DNA from 3 places in the Streptomyces kryoterrae genome. Region 2 is predicted to be linked to each of the others. Evidence: riboswitches for the same ligand, from Rfam matches in the RefSeq annotation. Region 2 holds a riboswitch; each other region holds the start of a gene.

Region 1 (5,598 bases), 1.5 Mb from region 2:
CAGGGAGCGGATGGCCATCGTGCCGTGGGCGGCGAGGGTGACGCGCTCGTGGTTGAGCTGGTTGGTGATCAGCCGCCAGCCCTGGTTCTCCTCGCCGACGCGGTGGGCGACGGGGACGCGGACGTTCTCGTAGTAGCTGGCGGTGGTGTCGTGCGAGGCGAGGGTGCGGATGAGGGTGCAGGAGTAGCCGGGGTCGGTGGTCGGCATGAGGAGCATGGTGATGCCCTTGTGCGGCGGGGCGTCCGGGTCCGTGCGCACGGCCAGCCACACCCAGTCCGCCGTGTCACCGTTCGTCGTCCAGATCTTCTGCCCGTTGACCACGTACTCGTCGCCGTCGCGTACCGCCCGCGTCTTCAGGGCAGCCAGGTCGGTGCCCGCCTCCGGCTCGCTGTAGCCGATCGCGAAGTCGATCTCACCGGCGAGGATCTTCGGCAGGAAGTACGCCTTCTGCTCCTCGCTGCCGTACCGCATGATCGTCGGGCCGACGGTGTTGAGCGCCATCAGCGGCAGCGGAACACCCGCCTGGGCTGCCTCGTCGAAGAAGATGAACTGTTCCATCGGGGACAGCCCGCGCCCCCCGTACTCCTGCGGCCAGCCGACGCCGAGCCAGCGGTCTGCGCCGAGGCGGCGGATGGTCTCGCGGTAGAAACGCTTCTGGGCAACATGGTCACTGAAGCGCGAGTAGGCCCGCTCCGGCACCAACTCGGCGAAGTAGGCTCGCAGTTCGGTGCGCAGCTCTTGCTGCTCGGGCGTGTATTCGAGATGCACGGCGCCTCCTGCTGGCTCCCCAAGGCCGGACCTGTCGGCGCACACGGTAGAACGTGTTCCAGAAATTGGGAATGGCGGTGCGTGTACCGGTGCACACACGCCCGAGGGGGTCCCGGCTGTCCGGGACCCCCTCGGGGCAGTGCGGCGAACCGCTCAGTGCGCCACGGGTGTCACCCGCGGCTCGGTGTCACTCGCACCGACGGCCGCTGCCGCCCTCGGAACCAGCAGCCGTTCCGCCAGCAGTCCGAAGACCAGGCCGAACGTGGTCCACATGGTCGCCTGGATGGCGAGCGTGGCCACCCGGTACTTCCACAGCAGGCTCGCGGAGAAGCCCTGCGGAACCTCGTTGGTGAACGACGGCAGGAACGCGTACGCGAGTCCGACGGCCAGGACGAAGAAGGCGACCGCGGCGAGGGTCGCGTTCCAGTTGCCCAGGCGCGGGGCGAGGCGCTTGCCCAGGATCACCGCGCCGACGGCCAGCAGCACGCTCAGCGCGACCATCAGGAAGAACAGCGCGGTGCGCTGGTCGAGAGTGTCGGGGTCGCCGACGGCGGGCGGGTTGGCCGGGTACTTGAGGAACGGCACGACGTACACGGCGAGCAGTCCGGCCCCCGCGAGGAGCAGCGCGGTCGCGCGCGGCCCGAAGCGGCCGATCCGGCCGAGCGCGAAGCAGTACGCGAGGGCCGCGATACCGCCGAACGCGACGCCGTACACGAGGACACCGGTCCCCAGACCGACGGTGGACTGCAACGCGCGGGAGACGAGAGCCTGTTCGGCGTGCCCGTGGGCCTCGTGCATCTCCTCGAACGCGATGGCGTCGTCGACGAGCGGCTCGGCGAAGAGATACGCGACGACCCAGACGAGCACACCCGCGACGAGGCCCGCGAGCATGCCGCGGACCAGGAGGTTTCGAACAGTGGTGGAGTTCATGAGCTCGTACGTTTCCCCGCCTTCGTCAGTGGCAGGGGAAGCCGAGCAGGTGACGGGCGTCGTGCACCCATTCGTGCACGCCCTCGCCGGAGACCACGGAGGTGGCGCCCTGTTCGGCGCCGACGAAGTAGAGCAGCACCAGCATCAGTACGCCGAAGAAGACCGCCCAGGGGGCGATCGCGCCGATCGGCAGCTTCTCGGGTACGGCGGTGGGAACGGCGGTCGGCTGGACTGCGGACTGGGCCATGACAGGACCTCCTGGGGGAACTCGCGTCCCGTATCGGTGGTGCAGAGGACGACAGTCACGGGTCTGACTTGCCCCCGGACCGCACCAGGCGGGTGCGTACGGGGCTTACAGTGGCGCGACCGTGCCGGATTCCCACCGGCTTCCGTCGAACCGTCGTCAATATCGACGAGAACGTACCGCGAAGCGGGGGTCCGGCCAAGAGCGCATGGGAGGGCGTACGGCGCGCCGGTGCGCCGTACGCCGCCTCAAGTGCCGTACATGACAACGATATTGGGGCGGAATGAGAGCGGGAGCGACCGGATGACAAGCCGAGTGATGTTGATCTCACCGGCGATCAGCGCGGCCCTGCGGGAGGCGCGTTTCGACGACGACTGTCCTCTGGACGCGGCGGGCCTGCGGCTCGCGCGGGCGGCGGCGGGGGCGCTGCCGCCGGTCTCCCGGGTCTGGGTCTCCCCCACCGCACGGTGCCGTGAGACGGCTCGGGCGCTGGGCCTCGACGCCGGTCCGGTGCCGGGCCCGGCCGGCCTGGACGTGGGGCGCTGGCGCGGGGCGACCCTGACCGAGGTGACGGAGAAGGAACCGGAGGCGCTCGCCCAGTGGCTGACGGATCCTCAGTCGGCCCCGCACGGAGGTGAGTCGGTCCGCGCGGTCTGTGACCGGGTCGCCCGTTGGCTGGACGACACGGCGGCGCAGGTCACGGGCCGGTCCGTCGCGGTCGTCGAGCCGGAGGTCGTACGCGCGGCGGCGGTACGGGCGCTGGGGGCGCCCGAGTCGGCGTTCTGGCGGATCGATGTTCCGCCGTTGACGGCAACGGAGTTGAGCGGCCGGGCGGGACGCTGGAACGTACGGGTGGGCAGGCAGCTCGGAGCGCCGCACGAGGAGTCGGCCGGGGCGCCGCACAACGACTAGGGAGCGGCACGGACGCGAACCCACCGGTTCACGGAACGCCGTGTCCTACCCGCCGTCGCGCCCGGAGCCCGGCGCCTGGAGCGTCCATGCGAAGTCCGTGCACGCCTGTGCGCACTCGCGGCATGCCTTCGCCGCGTCCTCGCCACCGGGGTATTCGTCGAAGACCTGGGCGGTTTCCAGGCAGACCGTGCTGCACCACTCCAGTTGGACGCGGAGGGCGGCCTCGTCCAGGTCCACCTGTTGGGAAAGCAGCCGGCACGTCGTGTCGCACACCTCCGCGCACAGAATGCCCTTGCGGCGCGCGAGGGCCTCGGCGGCGGGTCCGTCCGGGTCCGCGAGACTCGCACGGAGTGCGCACGCCCGCGCGCACTCGGTGCACGCCTGGGCACAGACGAAACGGTCCTCCAAGAACCGGAAGAGTTCCTGTTGCGTAGTTGTAGGGGTCACGCCGATCGAGTTGCCGAAGCGGCGCCCGCCAAACCCTTTGTCGTCAGCTGTCGTAGTCGACCGTCAGCGTCTCCGAGACCGGGAACGACTGGCAGGTCAGGACGTAGCCCGCGGTGACCTCCGCGGGTTCGAGGGCGTAGTTGCGGCGCATGTCCACCTCTCCCGAGGTGACCAGCGCCCGGCAGGTGCCGCAGACGCCGCCCTTGCAGGCGAACGGCAGGTCCGGTCGGGTCCGCGCGGCCCCGTCCAGGACGGTCGCCTCCCGGGACAGCGCGGTGGTGGTGGAGCGGCCGTCGAGGGTGATGGTGACCCGGCTCACCGGGCCCTCGGCCACCGCGTCCGTGTGCTGGACCTGGCGGACCGGCTGGTCGTCGGCGTAGAAGAGTTCCTGGTGGACCCGGTCCGCGGGCACGCCCAGCTCCACCAGCAACCGCTGGGCGTCGCGGACCATGCCGTGCGGTCCGCACAGCCACCAGTGGTCGGTGCCCGGCACGTCGACGAGGCCCGCGAGCAGTGCGGCGAGCCGTTCGGCGTCCAGCCGCCCCGACAGCAGCTCGGCCTCGCGCGGCTCACGCGACAGTACGTGCGCCAGCTGGAAGCGCGTACGGTACAGGTCCTTCAGGTCCGCCAGCTCGTCGGCGAACATCACGGTGTCCGTACGCCGGTTGCCGTACAGGAGGGTGACCTGTGAGTGGTCGTCGGCGGCCAGGACCGACTCGGCGATCGACATCATCGGGGTGATGCCGGAGCCCGCGGCGATCAGGACGTGGCGGCCGGACGCGGCCAGGTCGGGGGTGAAGGCGCCGGCCGGGGTCATCACGTCGAGCACGTCACCCGGGCGCACCTCGTCGACCAGCCAGGACGAGAACAGGCCGCCGGGCACCACCCGTACGCCGATGCGGGGTTGTTCGCCGGCCGGGGCGCAGATCGAGTACGACCGCCGCTCCTCGCGCCCCTCGAACTCCCGGCGCAGGGTGAGCGACTGCCCCGGCGTGAAGGCGTACTCGGCGGCCAGGTCCGGCGGCACCTCGAAGCCGACGGCGACGGCGTCCGAGCACAGCCGTCGTACGTCGGCGATCTTCAGGGCGTGGAAGACCGGGCGGCGGCGCACGGGGGCCGTGGGCAGGGTGGTGGGCGCGGCCATCAGATCTCCTTGACGTACTCGAACGGCTCGCGGCAGGCGTGGCAGCGCCACAGTGCCTTGCAGGACGTGGCGGCGAAACGGGAGGTCTCCTCGGTGTCCGCCGAGCCGCAGCGGGGGCAGGCCACCGTGCGCCGGACGGGCAGCAGCGAGAGGGCGACCGGGCCTCGTGGTGCGGCGCCGGGCGGGGCGATGCCGTGCTCGGTGAGCTTGCGGCGACCGGATTCGGTGATCCAGTCGCTGGTCCACGGCGGGTTCAGCACCGTACGGATCTCCACGCGCGTGTACCCCGCCGCCCGCAGCCGGGCGGCGACGGCGGCCCGCATCTCGGCCATGGCCGGGCAGCCCGAGTAGGTCGGGGTCAGGCTCGCCACCACCGTCCCGTCCCCGGTCACCTCCACACCGCGCAGGACGCCGAGGTCGGCCAGCGTCAGCATGGGCAGCTCGGGGTCCGGCACGTGCTCGGCGATGCTCCGGGCCCGCTGGACGTCCTCGATCCGGGGCGCGGTCACCATGTCGCCTCCGGGTGGGCGCGGGCCACGCTCTGCAACTCGGCGAGCAGCGGGGCGAGATGCTCGGTGTGCTGTCCGGCGCGCCCGGCGCCGTGCGCCGCCGGAATCCGCGGCATGGGCAGCCCGGCGGCTTCGGTGACCTGCCGCAGCACCCCGACGACTTCGCCCTCGACGTTGTACGCCGTGAGCAACTCACCGACATACGAGGCGACTTGGACCAGGGCCGCACGCATCCGACGGTGCGACTCGTCGGTGCCGTCGCCGAGCCGGACCGCCCATTCGGCCGCGTACTGCCGGTGGTACGTCAGCTCCTTGACGCCCTTCGCGGCGATCGCGGCGAGCACCGGATCGCGGTGGGCGGCGAGCCGTTCGAAGTGCGCGAGCCGCCAGCTGGACAGCACCAGCAGCCGCACGATCGAGAACGCGAAGTCCCCGATGGGCAGTTCGGCCAGGGTCACGTTGCGGAAGTCACCGGCGTCCCGGAAGTAGGCGTACGCGTCCTCGTCGCGCCCGGTGCCGTCGACCTGGCCCGCGCGCGCGTACAGCAGACGGGCCTGGCCGAGCAGGTCGAGGCCGATGTTGGCGAGCGCGACCTCCTCCTCCAGCTCGGGGGCGCGGGTGCACCACTGGGCCAGCCGCTGGGC
Region 2 (5,598 bases):
CGGACAGGAACCGTGCCATCTCCACGAGGTTGGCGGGTCCGCCCTCGACGAGATAGCGCAGCGCCTCCGCGACCACTCCGGCGGGCACCGACGACTCGGCCATCAGCTCGGCGTCGGGAACCGTCTCCCCGCCGAGCAGCACGGTCGGCACACCGGACCTCTTCAGATACGCGAGCCCGTCCTCCCAGGCCCGCTTGCCGCCCAGCAGCCGTACGACGGCGATGTCCGCGCCCTCGACGAGCGCGGGCAGTTCCTCCGTGACATCGACCCGGGTCGGATTGCCGATCCGGTACGAGGCACCGGCAGCGGCCCGGGCCGCCAGCAGGTCCGTGTCGGCGGTCGACAACAACAACACTGTGCTCATGCGGGCGCTCCCGGTGGAATGAAAGGCAGTCCTTGCGGCGCGCCCGACTCGATGAGCCGCCAGAGCGCGTCGGTGTCCGCGTGCTGTTCGACGAGATCGCCGAGCAGGTCGAGCTGTTCCTCACGCAACCCGGCGAAGGAGGTGTCGGCGGCCGGTACGAAGCGGCGGCCCGCGGCGGCGGCCACCTCGCGCAGGAACGCCCGCCGGAACCCGTCGGACTCGAGCGAGCCGTGCCAGTGCGTACCCCAGACGCTCCCGACCCGGCACCCGTCCAAGAAGGTCTCCCCGCCGGTGACCTCGGCGACCCCGTGATGGATCTCGTACCCCTCGACCTGTTCGCCGAGGGCGGTGCCGACGGGCCGGGTGAGGGTCTTCTCCCGGGCGAACCGCACCCGTACCGGAAGGACCCCGAGCCCTTCGACATGGCCCTGTCGGCTCTCGACGTCGTCCTCGATGTGCTCGCCGAGAACCTGGAAGCCGCCGCAGATGCCGAGCACGGGCCGCCCCTCGGCTGCCCGGCGCAGGATGGCGTCCGCGAGCCCGCGCTCCCGCAGCCACGCCAGCGCCCTCACGGTTCCCCGGGTGCCGGGAATGACGACGAGATCGGCGTCGGCCAGTTCCTCCGGCCGGTCCACGAACCGCACCACGACGCCCGGTTCGGCGGCGAGCGCGTCCACGTCGGTGAAGTTGGACATCAGCGGGACGGCACAGACGGCGACCCGCAGCACGTCCTCCCCGACCGGCGGCGCGACGTTCGACTCCCGGACCGTCCCCCGCAGGGAGACCCGCAGCCCGTCCTCCTCGTCGATGCCGAGCCCGTGCCGGAAGGGCAGCACACCGTAGGTCGGCCGTCCGGTGAGCCCGAGCAGCATGTCGAGCCCGGGTTCCAGCAGGCTGACGTCACCGCGGAACTTGTTGACGAGGAACCCGGCGACGAGCGCCTGGTCCTCGGGGGACAGCAGGGCGACCGTCCCGAAGAAGGAGGCGAAGACCCCGCCACGGTCGATGTCGCCGACGACGAGCACCGGGAGCCGGGCATTGCGCGCGATTCCCATGTTGACGATGTCGGTCCGCCGGAGATTGATCTCGGCGGGAGAACCCGCCCCCTCACAGATCACCGCGTCATACGTGCCCCGCAGTTCGGCGAGGCACTCCAGCACGGTCCCGAGAAGTTGCCGCTGCCGCCCCCCGTGATACCCACGCGCACTCATCTCGCCCACCGGCTTCCCCATGAGCACGACCTGACTGCTCTGGTCGCTCCCCGGCTTCAGCAGAACGGGATTCATGAGCGCCGTCGGCTCGATCCGGCACGCCTGCGCCTGCATGGCCTGCGCCCGCCCGATCTCGGCGCCCTCACGCGTGACGAAGGAGTTGAGAGACATGTTCTGCGCCTTGAACGGCGCGACCTTGACGCCCTGTCGCACCAGCCACCGGCAGATCCCGGCGGTGACGACACTCTTGCCGGCGTCGGAGGTGGTCCCGGCGACGAGCAGCCCACCACCGAGGCTCTCGCCACTCATGAGATACGCCCCTTCGTGTTCATACGCCCGTTCATGCGCCTGTTCTTGCTCGTGTTCACGAGCAGCCGCGCGGCGACACTGACACCGAGGGCCAGCCAGGTGACGCGCCGCGACAGCCGTACGGCCCGTTCGACGTCGGGGACACCGACAGCCCGCCCGGACTCCGCGTTGAGTACGGGCCGATGCTCGACCCGCCCCCCGTAGGACAGCGTCCCGCCGAGCCGAACCCCCAGCGCCCCCGCGAACGAGGCCTCCACGGGCCCGGCGTTGGGACTGGGATGGCGTCGGGCATCGGCACGCCAGGCCCGGACGGCCCCGCGCGGATCACCGCCGGCGACGGCGGCGAGCACGGCGGTCAGCCGCGCCCCCGGCCACCCGGCGAGGTCGTCGAGCCGCGCGGAGGCCCACCCGTACCGCCGGTACCGCTCCGACCTGTGCCCGACCATCGCGTCAAGGGTGTTGACGGCCCGGAACCCGACCAGCCCGGGCACCCCGCCCAGGGCTCCCCAGACCAGCGCGCCCACGACGGCGTCGGAGGTGTTCTCGGCGACGGACTCGACGACGGCGCGGGCGATCCCGTCGGAGTCGAGGGCCTGCGGATCGCGTCCGCAGAGGTGGGGCAGCCGCTCGCGCGCCCTCTCGACGTCCCCGGTCTCCAGGTACCAGCCGATGGCCCGCGCCTCCCGGCCGAGGGAGGTGCCGCCGACGACGGCCCAGGTCGCGGCGGCGGTGAGTGCGACAGAAGCGGCACGGGACGGACGTACGACGCGACCGGCCGCCGTGGCAAGGGCGACGGCGCCTCCCACACACACGGCGGTGTGCAGCGCGCCCCACCCCCGGTGGTCCCGCCACAGCACCCGCTCGACGGCGCCGGCGGCCCGCCCGAACAGGGCGACCGGATGCCCGCGGCGAGGGTCGCCCAGGATCAGATCACCGAGAAGTCCGGCGGTGGCGCCGTACGCGAAGACGCGATCGGCACGCACCGGCTCAGCCGGCCGTGGGGTCGGGGAGCGACCTGGTGCTGTACCTCGAACGGCAGCCGAACATGGCGATATGTCCTCACTCAGGGTGTCCACGCCCTGGTTCGACGAGACCGGCGGCGAGAGTTCCTGGCTCCCGGGGTTACCTACCCCGGTGACAGTGGCGGGACCGCGCCGGATTCACACCGGCTTCCTCTTCTGCCGCCGTACATGGCTCCGGCAGTCCACCACGGGCCCGGAACACCCGTCAACTTGCCGTTGACCTGGAAAGGAGGACTGTGCTGAGCCCCACACCACGACCGGATCGAGGCGCCGAAAAAGCGCCCGCCCCGACCGTGACCACCAGTGAGGCGGCCACGGTCGGAGCGGGCGACGAAGAGGAGGTGTCCCGGTGTCCGGCCCTGTCAGGCCACGATCAGATAGATCCCGTACGCCACCACTGCCGCGCAGGCGGCGAAGCACGCGTACGCCCCGGTGACGGCCGGCCCCGCCGACTCGCCCTGCGCGACCGCCCGTTCGCGGCGCGAGAGTCCGACGATGCCCAGGGTGAACACGGCCACCATGGCCACGGTGATGACGAGACTGACGCCGAAGACGGAGCCGAGGGCTGCCCAGTCGATCTTCATGTTGCTTCCTTCTGCTTCTCGCTACGACAGGCCCTGGGGCCGGGAGCCGGACTCACAGGGCCGTGGCCGACGGCTTCGCCGTGACCTCGGCCGGGGACGGGATGGTCGCCGTCAGGTCCTCGGTGACGGAGACGGCGCCCACCGGGGGCGGGGTCACAGCGGCGATGGCCGTCGTGACGATGCCCGCGGGCTCGGCGTTCTCACCGGACTCGGTGGTCTCGCCCTCGACCTGGTTGACGTTCGTGTGGTCGATCACCTCGCGGCGCGACACGACCCAGATCGCCGTGCTCGAAGCGATGAGGAAGACGGCCACCAGCGCCGTGCCCCAGTCGCCGAGGCCGGTGACGTACTCCGCCAGCGCGCCGACGAGAGCCGCCGCGGGCAGTGTCAGCCCCCAGGCCACGAACATCCGGGTCGCCGTCGACCAGCGGACCACGCCGCCCTTGCGGCCGAGGCCCGCGCCCATCACCGAGCCCGACACCGAGTGCGTGGTGGAGAGGGAGAAGCCGAGGTGGGAGGAGGCCAGGATGACCGTCGCCGCGCTGGTCTGGGCGGCGAAGCCCTGCTGGGGCTGGAGGTCGGTCAGGCCCTTGCCCATCGTACGGATGATGCGCCAGCCGCCCAGGTAGGTGCCGAGCGCGATGGCCAGGCCCGCGGAGAGGATGACCCACACCGGGGGATCGGAGTCGGGGGAGACGGCGCCGCCGGCGACCAGGGCGAGGGTGATGATGCCCATCGTCTTCTGCGCGTCGTTCGTGCCGTGGGCCAGCGACACCAGGCCCGCGGAGGCGATCTGGCCGACCCGGAAGCCCTTCTCCGCCGCCCTGCCCTCGGCCCGCTCGGCGCTGAGCGTGTACGACAGCCGGGTGGCCAGCATGGCCGCCATGCCCGCCACCAGTGGAGCGGCGATCGCCGGGATCAGTACCTTCGTCACCAGCACGTCGCCGTGGACGGCGCCCGTGCCCGCCGAGGCGATGGTCGCGCCGATCAGACCGCCCATCAGGGCGTGCGAGGAGCTGGACGGCAGCCCGACCAGCCAGGTCAGCAGGTTCCAGAGGATCGCCCCGACCAGCGCGGCGAAGATCACCTCGGGACGGATACCGCTCTCGTCCACGAGGCCCTTGGAGATCGTGTTGGCGACCTCGACGGAGAGGAAGGCGCCCACGAGGTTGAGCACGGCCGACATGGCGACCGCGACCTTGGGCTTGAGCGCACCGGTCGAGATGGTGGTGGCCATCGCGTTGGCGGTGTCGTGGAAACCGTTCGTGAAATCGAACGCAAGCGCGGTGACGACCACGATCGCGAGGATCAGCGAGAAGCTTTCCATTTACCCAGATTTCTTCCGTACGGTATTGGCTCTTGGACCGTAGGTAACCTGGATGAACGGAAGATGAACTGACGGGGGATGCCGGGTGTCCGGGAGTGGAGCGCCGTTCCCCCCGAGCTTCCGGACGGGTGAGGCCCGTGCTCGTCACCCCTTCGCGAACCGTTTGAGCTGGGCCGACGACCCGTTGAAGAGGTTCTGGTCGCCCGGCAGCACCCCGCTGTTGTCGTACTGCCAGAACGTCCAGAACTTCCAGCCGCCCGATGGCAGCGCCCCCGCGTCGGACGCGTTGTAGCGGGCCAGCCACAGCGCGTGCTTCGAGGTGAAGGCACTGCTGCTGTTCGTGCAGGTGTTCCACCAGTGGGCGGTCGTGTAGATGACCGGACGGCGACCGGTGAGCCGGTCGACCTCGTTGCTGAAGGCCGTGATCCAACCGGCCATCTCCGCCTTGTCGAGGCCGTAGCACTTGTTCTTCCCGTACGGGTTGTACTCGACGTCGAGCGCGGGCGGCAGTGTCCAGCCGTCCGCACGCCAGGCCCCGCCGTTGCGCACGAAGAACCGGGCCTGGGTGATGCCGGACGACTTGTCCGGCAGGGCGAAGTGGTAGGCACTGCGGAGCAGGCCCGCGGCGCGTGAACCGTCGTACTGCCGGCTGAAGTACGGACTGCGGTAGGTGTGGGACTCGGTCGCCTTGATGTATACGAACGTGGCGCCCTTCGCCTTCGCGGACCGCCAGTCGACGTCCTTCTGGTGCGCCGAGACGTCGTGCCCCTTCGGCTCACCC
Region 3 (5,598 bases), 4.7 Mb from region 2:
GCGAAACAGGACACATGACCGGGCTCGGCGGTGGCGCAGAGATGCGTGGTCGGCACCTTCTGGCCGGCCTTGCCGGTCGAGTGGAACGTCTGCCGGTCCGGGGAGGTGAGGGCCTTGGAGTTCTGGGTGACCCGGGAGGTGCTCGCGGCTGCGTGCGCCGCGGGCGCCGCGTGCGCCGCGTGCGCCGGCGCCGCGACGAGTCCGGCGAGGCTGAGGGCGAGGGCCGGGGTGGCCGCGACCAGCAGTCTTCGCAGGCTCCGTCTGGGCTTACCGGTGGGTGACTTACGCATGGGGTACTGCCTCCGTCGCTGGAGTGGGGTTCTCGACGCTGATGGCAGGCCTGTGACGCGCGTAGCGGCAGCAGTGCGCGTTATCGTCAGGGGCATGACACTTTGAACGTTCCGTGATGCCGTTGTGCGCATGACAGGATGGCCAGAAAGTAGCCGGGGCCGACAAGACCGGAACAGATGCGTCGGAAGAACTTTGCCGCTCCATAGGAGGTCCATGGACGGTGGATGGACGATCCATGGACGAGGGCCCGCGCTTGATGGTGCCGGGCTTACCGAACGGTAAGCCCGGCACCATCAGTGACGTAGCGTCAGAAATCCTCGTCGAGGTCGACCGTGCCCTCCACGGCCACCTGGTACGCCGACGGGCGGCGCTCGAAGAAGTTGGTCAGCTCCTGGACCCCTTGCAGCTCCATGAAGGAGAAGGGGTTCTCGGAGCCGTACACCGGGGCGAAGCCCAGACGGGCCAGCCGCTGGTCGGCGACGCACTCCAGGTACTGCCGCATCGACTCGGTGTTCATGCCCGGCAGGCCCTCACCGCACAGGTCCCGGCCGAACTGCAGCTCCGCCGCGACCGCCTCCCGCATCATGTCGGTCACCTGCCGCTGAAGCTGATCGTCGAACAGCTCCGGCTCCTCCTTGCGGACGGTGTCGACCACCTCGAACGCGAAGCTCATGTGCATGGTCTCGTCCCGGAAGACCCAGTTCGTGCCGGTGGCCAGGCCGTGCAGGAGACCCCGGCTGCGGAACCAGTAGACGTACGCGAAGGCCCCGTAGAAGAACAGGCCCTCGATGCACGCGGCGAAGCAGATCAGGTTGAGGAGGAAGCGGCGGCGGTCGGCCTTGGTCTCCAGCCGGTCGAGCTTCTCGACCTCGTTGATCCACCGGAAGCAGAACTCGGCCTTCTCGCGGATGGACGGGATGTTCTCCACCGCGTCGAAGGCCGCGGCCCGGTCCGCCGGGTCGGGGAGGTAGGTGTCGAGGAGCGTCAGATAGAACTGGACGTGCACGGCCTCCTCGAACAGCTGGCGGCTCAGGTACAGCCGCGCCTCGGGGGAGTTGATGTGCTTGTAGAGGGTGAGCACCAGGTTGTTCGAGACGATCGAGTCGCCCGTCGCGAAGAACGCGACCAGCCGGCCGATCATGTGCTGCTCGCCCTCGGACAGTTTCGCCAGGTCGGAGACGTCCGAGTGGAGGTCGACCTCCTCGACGGTCCAGGTGTTCTTGATGGCGTCCCGGTAGCGCTCGTAGAAGTCCGGGTAGCGCATGGGGCGGAGAGTCAGCTCGAAGCCCGGGTCGAGCAGGTTCTTGAATGTGGAGGTGCCGGCACGCAGTGCCGCCGTTGAGGGGCGGTGGTCGGGCGACGGGTGGGCGGAGCTCATTACTGGCAGGCCTCGCAGGACTCGGGGTTTTCCAGGGAGCAGGCGACGGCGTCGGGGTCGGCGGCCTGCTGGACGGGGACAGTCGCTTGTGCGGCGCGGGCGATACGGGTCGCCGGGCGCGAGCGCAGGTAGTACGTCGTCTTCAGGCCCGACTTCCAGGCGTACGCGTACATCGAGGAGAGCTTGCCGATGGTCGGCGTCTCCAGGAACAGGTTCAGGGACTGCGACTGGTCCAGGAACGGGGTCCGGGCGGCGGCCATGTCGATGAGCCCGCGCTGCGGGATCTCCCATGCCGTGCGGTACAGGGCGCGTACGTCGGCCGGGATCCAGGCGAACTCCTGCACCGAGCCGTTCGACTCGCGCAGCGCCTCCCGGGTGCGGGCGTCCCACACGCCGAGGTCCTTCAGCTCCTTCACCAGATACGAGTTGACCTGGAGGAACTCGCCGGACAGTGTCTCGCGCTTGAACAGGTTGGAGACCTGCGGCTCGATGCACTCGTACACGCCGGCGACCGAGGCGATGGTGGCCGTGGGCGCGATCGCCAGGAGCAGGGAGTTGCGCATCCCGGTCGCGGCGATCCGGTCCCGCAGCGCCGACCAGCGCTCGGGCCAGTTCAGCTCCACGTCGTAGTGGTCGGGGTGCAGCACACCGCGTGCCGTACGGGTCCTCTCCCAGGCCGGCAGCGGGCCGCCGCGCTCGGCGAGGTCGGCGGAGGCCTCGTACGCGGCGAGCATGACGCGCTCGGCGATGCGCGTGGAGAGGGCCTTAGCCTCGGGCGAGTCGAAGGGGACGCGCAGCTTGAAGAAGACGTCCTGGAGGCCCATCGCGCCCAGGCCGACCGGACGCCACCGCGCGTTCGAGCGGCCCGCCTGCTCGGTCGGGTAGAAGTTGATGTCGACGACCCGGTCGAGGAACGTGACGGCGGTACGGACCGTCTCGTCCAGCCGCTCCCAGTCGATGTCCCCGTCGACCACGAACGCGCCGAGGTTCACGGAACCCAGGTTGCAGACCGCCGTCTCCCCGTCGTCCGTGACCTCGAGGATCTCGGTGCACAGGTTCGAGGAGTGGACGACGCTGCCCGGCTCGGCCGTCTGGTTGGCGGTGCGGTTGGCCGCGTCCTTGAAGGTCATCCAGCCTTGGCCGGTCTGCGCGAGCGTACGCATCATGCGGCCGTACAGATCGCGGGCCGGGATGGTCTTCCGGGCGAGCCCGGCCTCCTCGGCCGCGCGGTAGGCGGCGTCGAACTCGTCGCCCCACAGGTCGACCAGTTCTGGTACGTCGGAGGGGGAGAAGAGCGACCAGAGCGCGTCCGCGTTCACCCGGCGCATGAACTCGTCCGGGATCCAGTGCGCGAGGTTCAGGTTGTGCGTACGGCGGGCGTCCTCGCCCGTGTTGTCGCGCAGCTCCAGGAACTCCTCGATGTCGGAGTGCCAGGTCTCCAGGTACACCGCGGCGGCACCCTTGCGCCGACCGCCCTGGTTCACGGCGGCGACGGAGGCGTCCAGCGTCTTCAGGAACGGCACGATGCCGTTGGAATGCCCGTTGGTGCCGCGGATCAGCGAACCGCGGCTGCGGATCCGGGAGTACGACAGCCCGATGCCACCGGCGTGCTTGGAGAGGCGGGCGACCTGGTGGTAGCGGTCGTAGATGGAGTCCAGCTCGTCGACGGGCGAGTCGAGGAGGTAGCAGGACGACATCTGGGGGTGCCGGGTACCGGAGTTGAAGAGTGTGGGGGAGGAGGGGAGATAGTCGAGGCGGCTCATCAGCCGGTAGAGCGCGGCGACTTCGTCGAGGGCGCGAGTGGTGTCGTTCTCAGCGAGTCCGCTCGCGACGCGCAGCATGAAGTGCTGGGGCGTCTCGATGACCCGGCGCGTGATCGGGTGGCGCAGAAGGTACCGGCTGTGGAGGGTGCGCAGCCCGAAGTACCCGAAGCGGTCGTCGCCCTCGACGTCGATCAGCGTGTTCAGGCGGTCCGTGTGCAGCCGTACGAACTCGGCGGTGCGGTCGGCGATCAAGCCCTCCCGGTGGCCGACCGCGACCGACTCGGAGAAGGACGTGACGCCCTGTGAGGCGGCCTCCGCGGCGATGGTGACGGTCAGCAGGCGGGCGGCCAGCCGGGAGTAGGCGGGGTCCTCGGAGATGAGGCCGGCCGCGGCCTCGATGGCCAGCTCGCGCAGCTCCGGCACGTCGGCCCGCGCGGACCGGCCGCGCAGCGCGGCGGCGGCGACCCGGCCGGGGTCGGCGTCGGGCAGGTCTGCGGTCAGCTCGGTCAGGGTCCGCAGCAGCGCGGCACCGGGACCGTCCGTCTCCACCGGGGCCACTCGGGTCGCTGAAGCCGGTTCGGCTGGCGCGATGGTCACGTGGGGGCTCTCCCTCGCTCGGCACGGGGCCTTGCGGAGGGCAGCGGGGCACACGGACGCCTTACGGGTACGCGTGCGTCCACCGGCCCACTCCACGAGGCCCGGACGTCGGGCGCCCGGACCGGTCGGCCGGGCGCGCTGTCGACAGGTCCTCGGACTGGACACGCGCACAAACGTGCACGAGTACACCGTTGCGGGACAGTTCCGGATTCACACCGGATTCCCCTGCGGCGACAGCGAGCATGAGCATACATCTTGTGCCGGACCCTGGAAGCACCCCCACATGTTGTGTCGTATCGGAGAGTTGAGCGCTTTGGGGCGACGAGGGAGATACGAGGGGGATGCGAGGGAGATACGACGACGGGCCGCCGGATCTCTCCGGCGGCCCGTCGTGGAAGGCGTTCGTTCAGTGGGTGGAGCCCGCCGTGGCGGACGGCAGTTCGACCGCCACGCCCGGATCTCCTGCGTCCGCCGTGTAGTCCGACGGCTTCGTCTCGTCCACACCGTCCGGGGCCTTCAGCGCCTTCAGTACGAAGGTGAGGACCACCGTGACGACGAGGTTCAGGACGAACGCCGTCAGGCCGAGGTAACCGATCTCACCGATCCCCGGGATCTCCTTCGCGCTGCCGCCGAAGTGCTTCTGCGTCGGAGACGCGACCCCGTACGCCGCCAGCGTGCCGTACAGCATGCCGACCGCCCAGCCGGCCAGCAGGGCCCAGCGGTGGAACCAGCGGGTGAACAGGCCGCCGACCAGGGCCGGGAAGGTCTGGAGGATCCAGATGCCGCCCAGGAGCTGGAAGTTGATGGCGACCGTCTTGTCCATGGTCAGGACGAAGACCAGCGCGCCCACCTTCACCAGGAGCGAGACCAGCTTGGAGACCTTGGTCTCCTGTTCCGGTGTCGCGTCGGGCTTGAGGAAGTCCTTGTAGATGTTGCGGGTGAAGAGGTTCGCCGCCGCGATGGACATGATGGCCGCCGGGACGAGGGCCCCGATGCCGATCGCCGCGAAGGCCACGCCCGCGAACCAGGACGGGAACATGTCCTCGAAGAGCTGCGGGATCGCCAACTGGCCGTTGGTGACCTTGACCCCGGCCGCGATCGCCATGAAGCCCAGCAGCCCGAGCAGGCCCAGCATCAGCGAATACAGGGGCAGGATCGTGGAGTTGCGGCGGATCACGTCACGGCTGCGGCTGGAGAGGACGGCCGTGACACTGTGCGGGTACATGAACAGCGCGAGCGCCGAGCCGAGCGCCAGCGTGGCGTACGTCCACTGCGAGGCCTCGCCCGGGGCGAGGGCGCCGCGTGGTTTGCCGGTCGCCGGACTGGTCTGGGAGAAGGCGTCGCCCGCGGCCTTGAAGATGTCGTCGAAGCCGCCCAGCTTGATCGGGATGTAGATGATCGCGACCGCGATGACGAGGTAGATCAGCCCGTCCTTCACGAACGCGATCAGCGCGGGCGCCCGCAGTCCGGACGAGTAGGTGTACGCGGCCAGCACACCGAAGGCGATCAGCAGCGGCAGGTCCTTGACGAACCAGTTGGTGTTCTCGCCGCCGCCGACGCCCATCACGT

The links. A riboswitch is a leader RNA that binds a small molecule or an ion and turns the genes downstream of it on or off. The one in region 2 is predicted to bind cobalamin.
Region 1: it holds a riboswitch for cobalamin, as region 2 does, so the genes downstream of both, ACW4TU_RS42325 (CbtB domain-containing protein) here and ACW4TU_RS35440 (cobalamin biosynthesis protein) in region 2, are expected to answer to the same signal.
Region 3: it holds a riboswitch for cobalamin, as region 2 does, so the genes downstream of both, ACW4TU_RS13945 (ribonucleoside-diphosphate reductase subunit alpha) here and ACW4TU_RS35440 (cobalamin biosynthesis protein) in region 2, are expected to answer to the same signal.

The regions. Positions count from the first base shown of each region.
Region 1 covers NZ_CM133358.1:9,459,446-9,465,043, reverse strand. The annotation lists gene ACW4TU_RS42335 (acyl-CoA dehydrogenase family protein) at 1-768, opposite strand, end outside; gene ACW4TU_RS42330 (CbtA family protein) at 922-1,698, opposite strand; gene ACW4TU_RS42325 (CbtB domain-containing protein) at 1,724-1,945, opposite strand; cobalamin riboswitch at 1,983-2,114, opposite strand; gene ACW4TU_RS42320 (histidine phosphatase family protein) at 2,246-2,854, shown strand; gene ACW4TU_RS42315 (four-helix bundle copper-binding protein) at 2,900-3,301, opposite strand; gene paaE (1,2-phenylacetyl-CoA epoxidase subunit PaaE) at 3,345-4,445, opposite strand; gene paaD (1,2-phenylacetyl-CoA epoxidase subunit PaaD) at 4,445-4,957, opposite strand; gene paaC (1,2-phenylacetyl-CoA epoxidase subunit PaaC) at 4,951-5,598, opposite strand, start outside.
Region 2 covers NZ_CM133358.1:7,984,288-7,989,885, forward strand. The annotation lists gene cobN (cobaltochelatase subunit CobN) at 1-364, opposite strand, end outside; gene ACW4TU_RS35435 (cobyric acid synthase) at 361-1,884, opposite strand; gene ACW4TU_RS35440 (cobalamin biosynthesis protein) at 1,881-2,867, opposite strand; cobalamin riboswitch at 2,969-3,108, opposite strand; gene ACW4TU_RS35445 (hypothetical protein) at 3,269-3,490, opposite strand; gene ACW4TU_RS35450 (inorganic phosphate transporter) at 3,543-4,817, opposite strand; gene ACW4TU_RS35455 (lysozyme) at 4,962-5,598, opposite strand, start outside.
Region 3 covers NZ_CM133358.1:3,326,903-3,332,500, reverse strand. The annotation lists gene ACW4TU_RS13955 (putative Ig domain-containing protein) at 1-290, opposite strand, end outside; gene ACW4TU_RS13950 (ribonucleotide-diphosphate reductase subunit beta) at 599-1,669, opposite strand; gene ACW4TU_RS13945 (ribonucleoside-diphosphate reductase subunit alpha) at 1,669-4,029, opposite strand; cobalamin riboswitch at 4,156-4,279, opposite strand; gene mctP (monocarboxylate uptake permease MctP) at 4,436-5,598, opposite strand, start outside.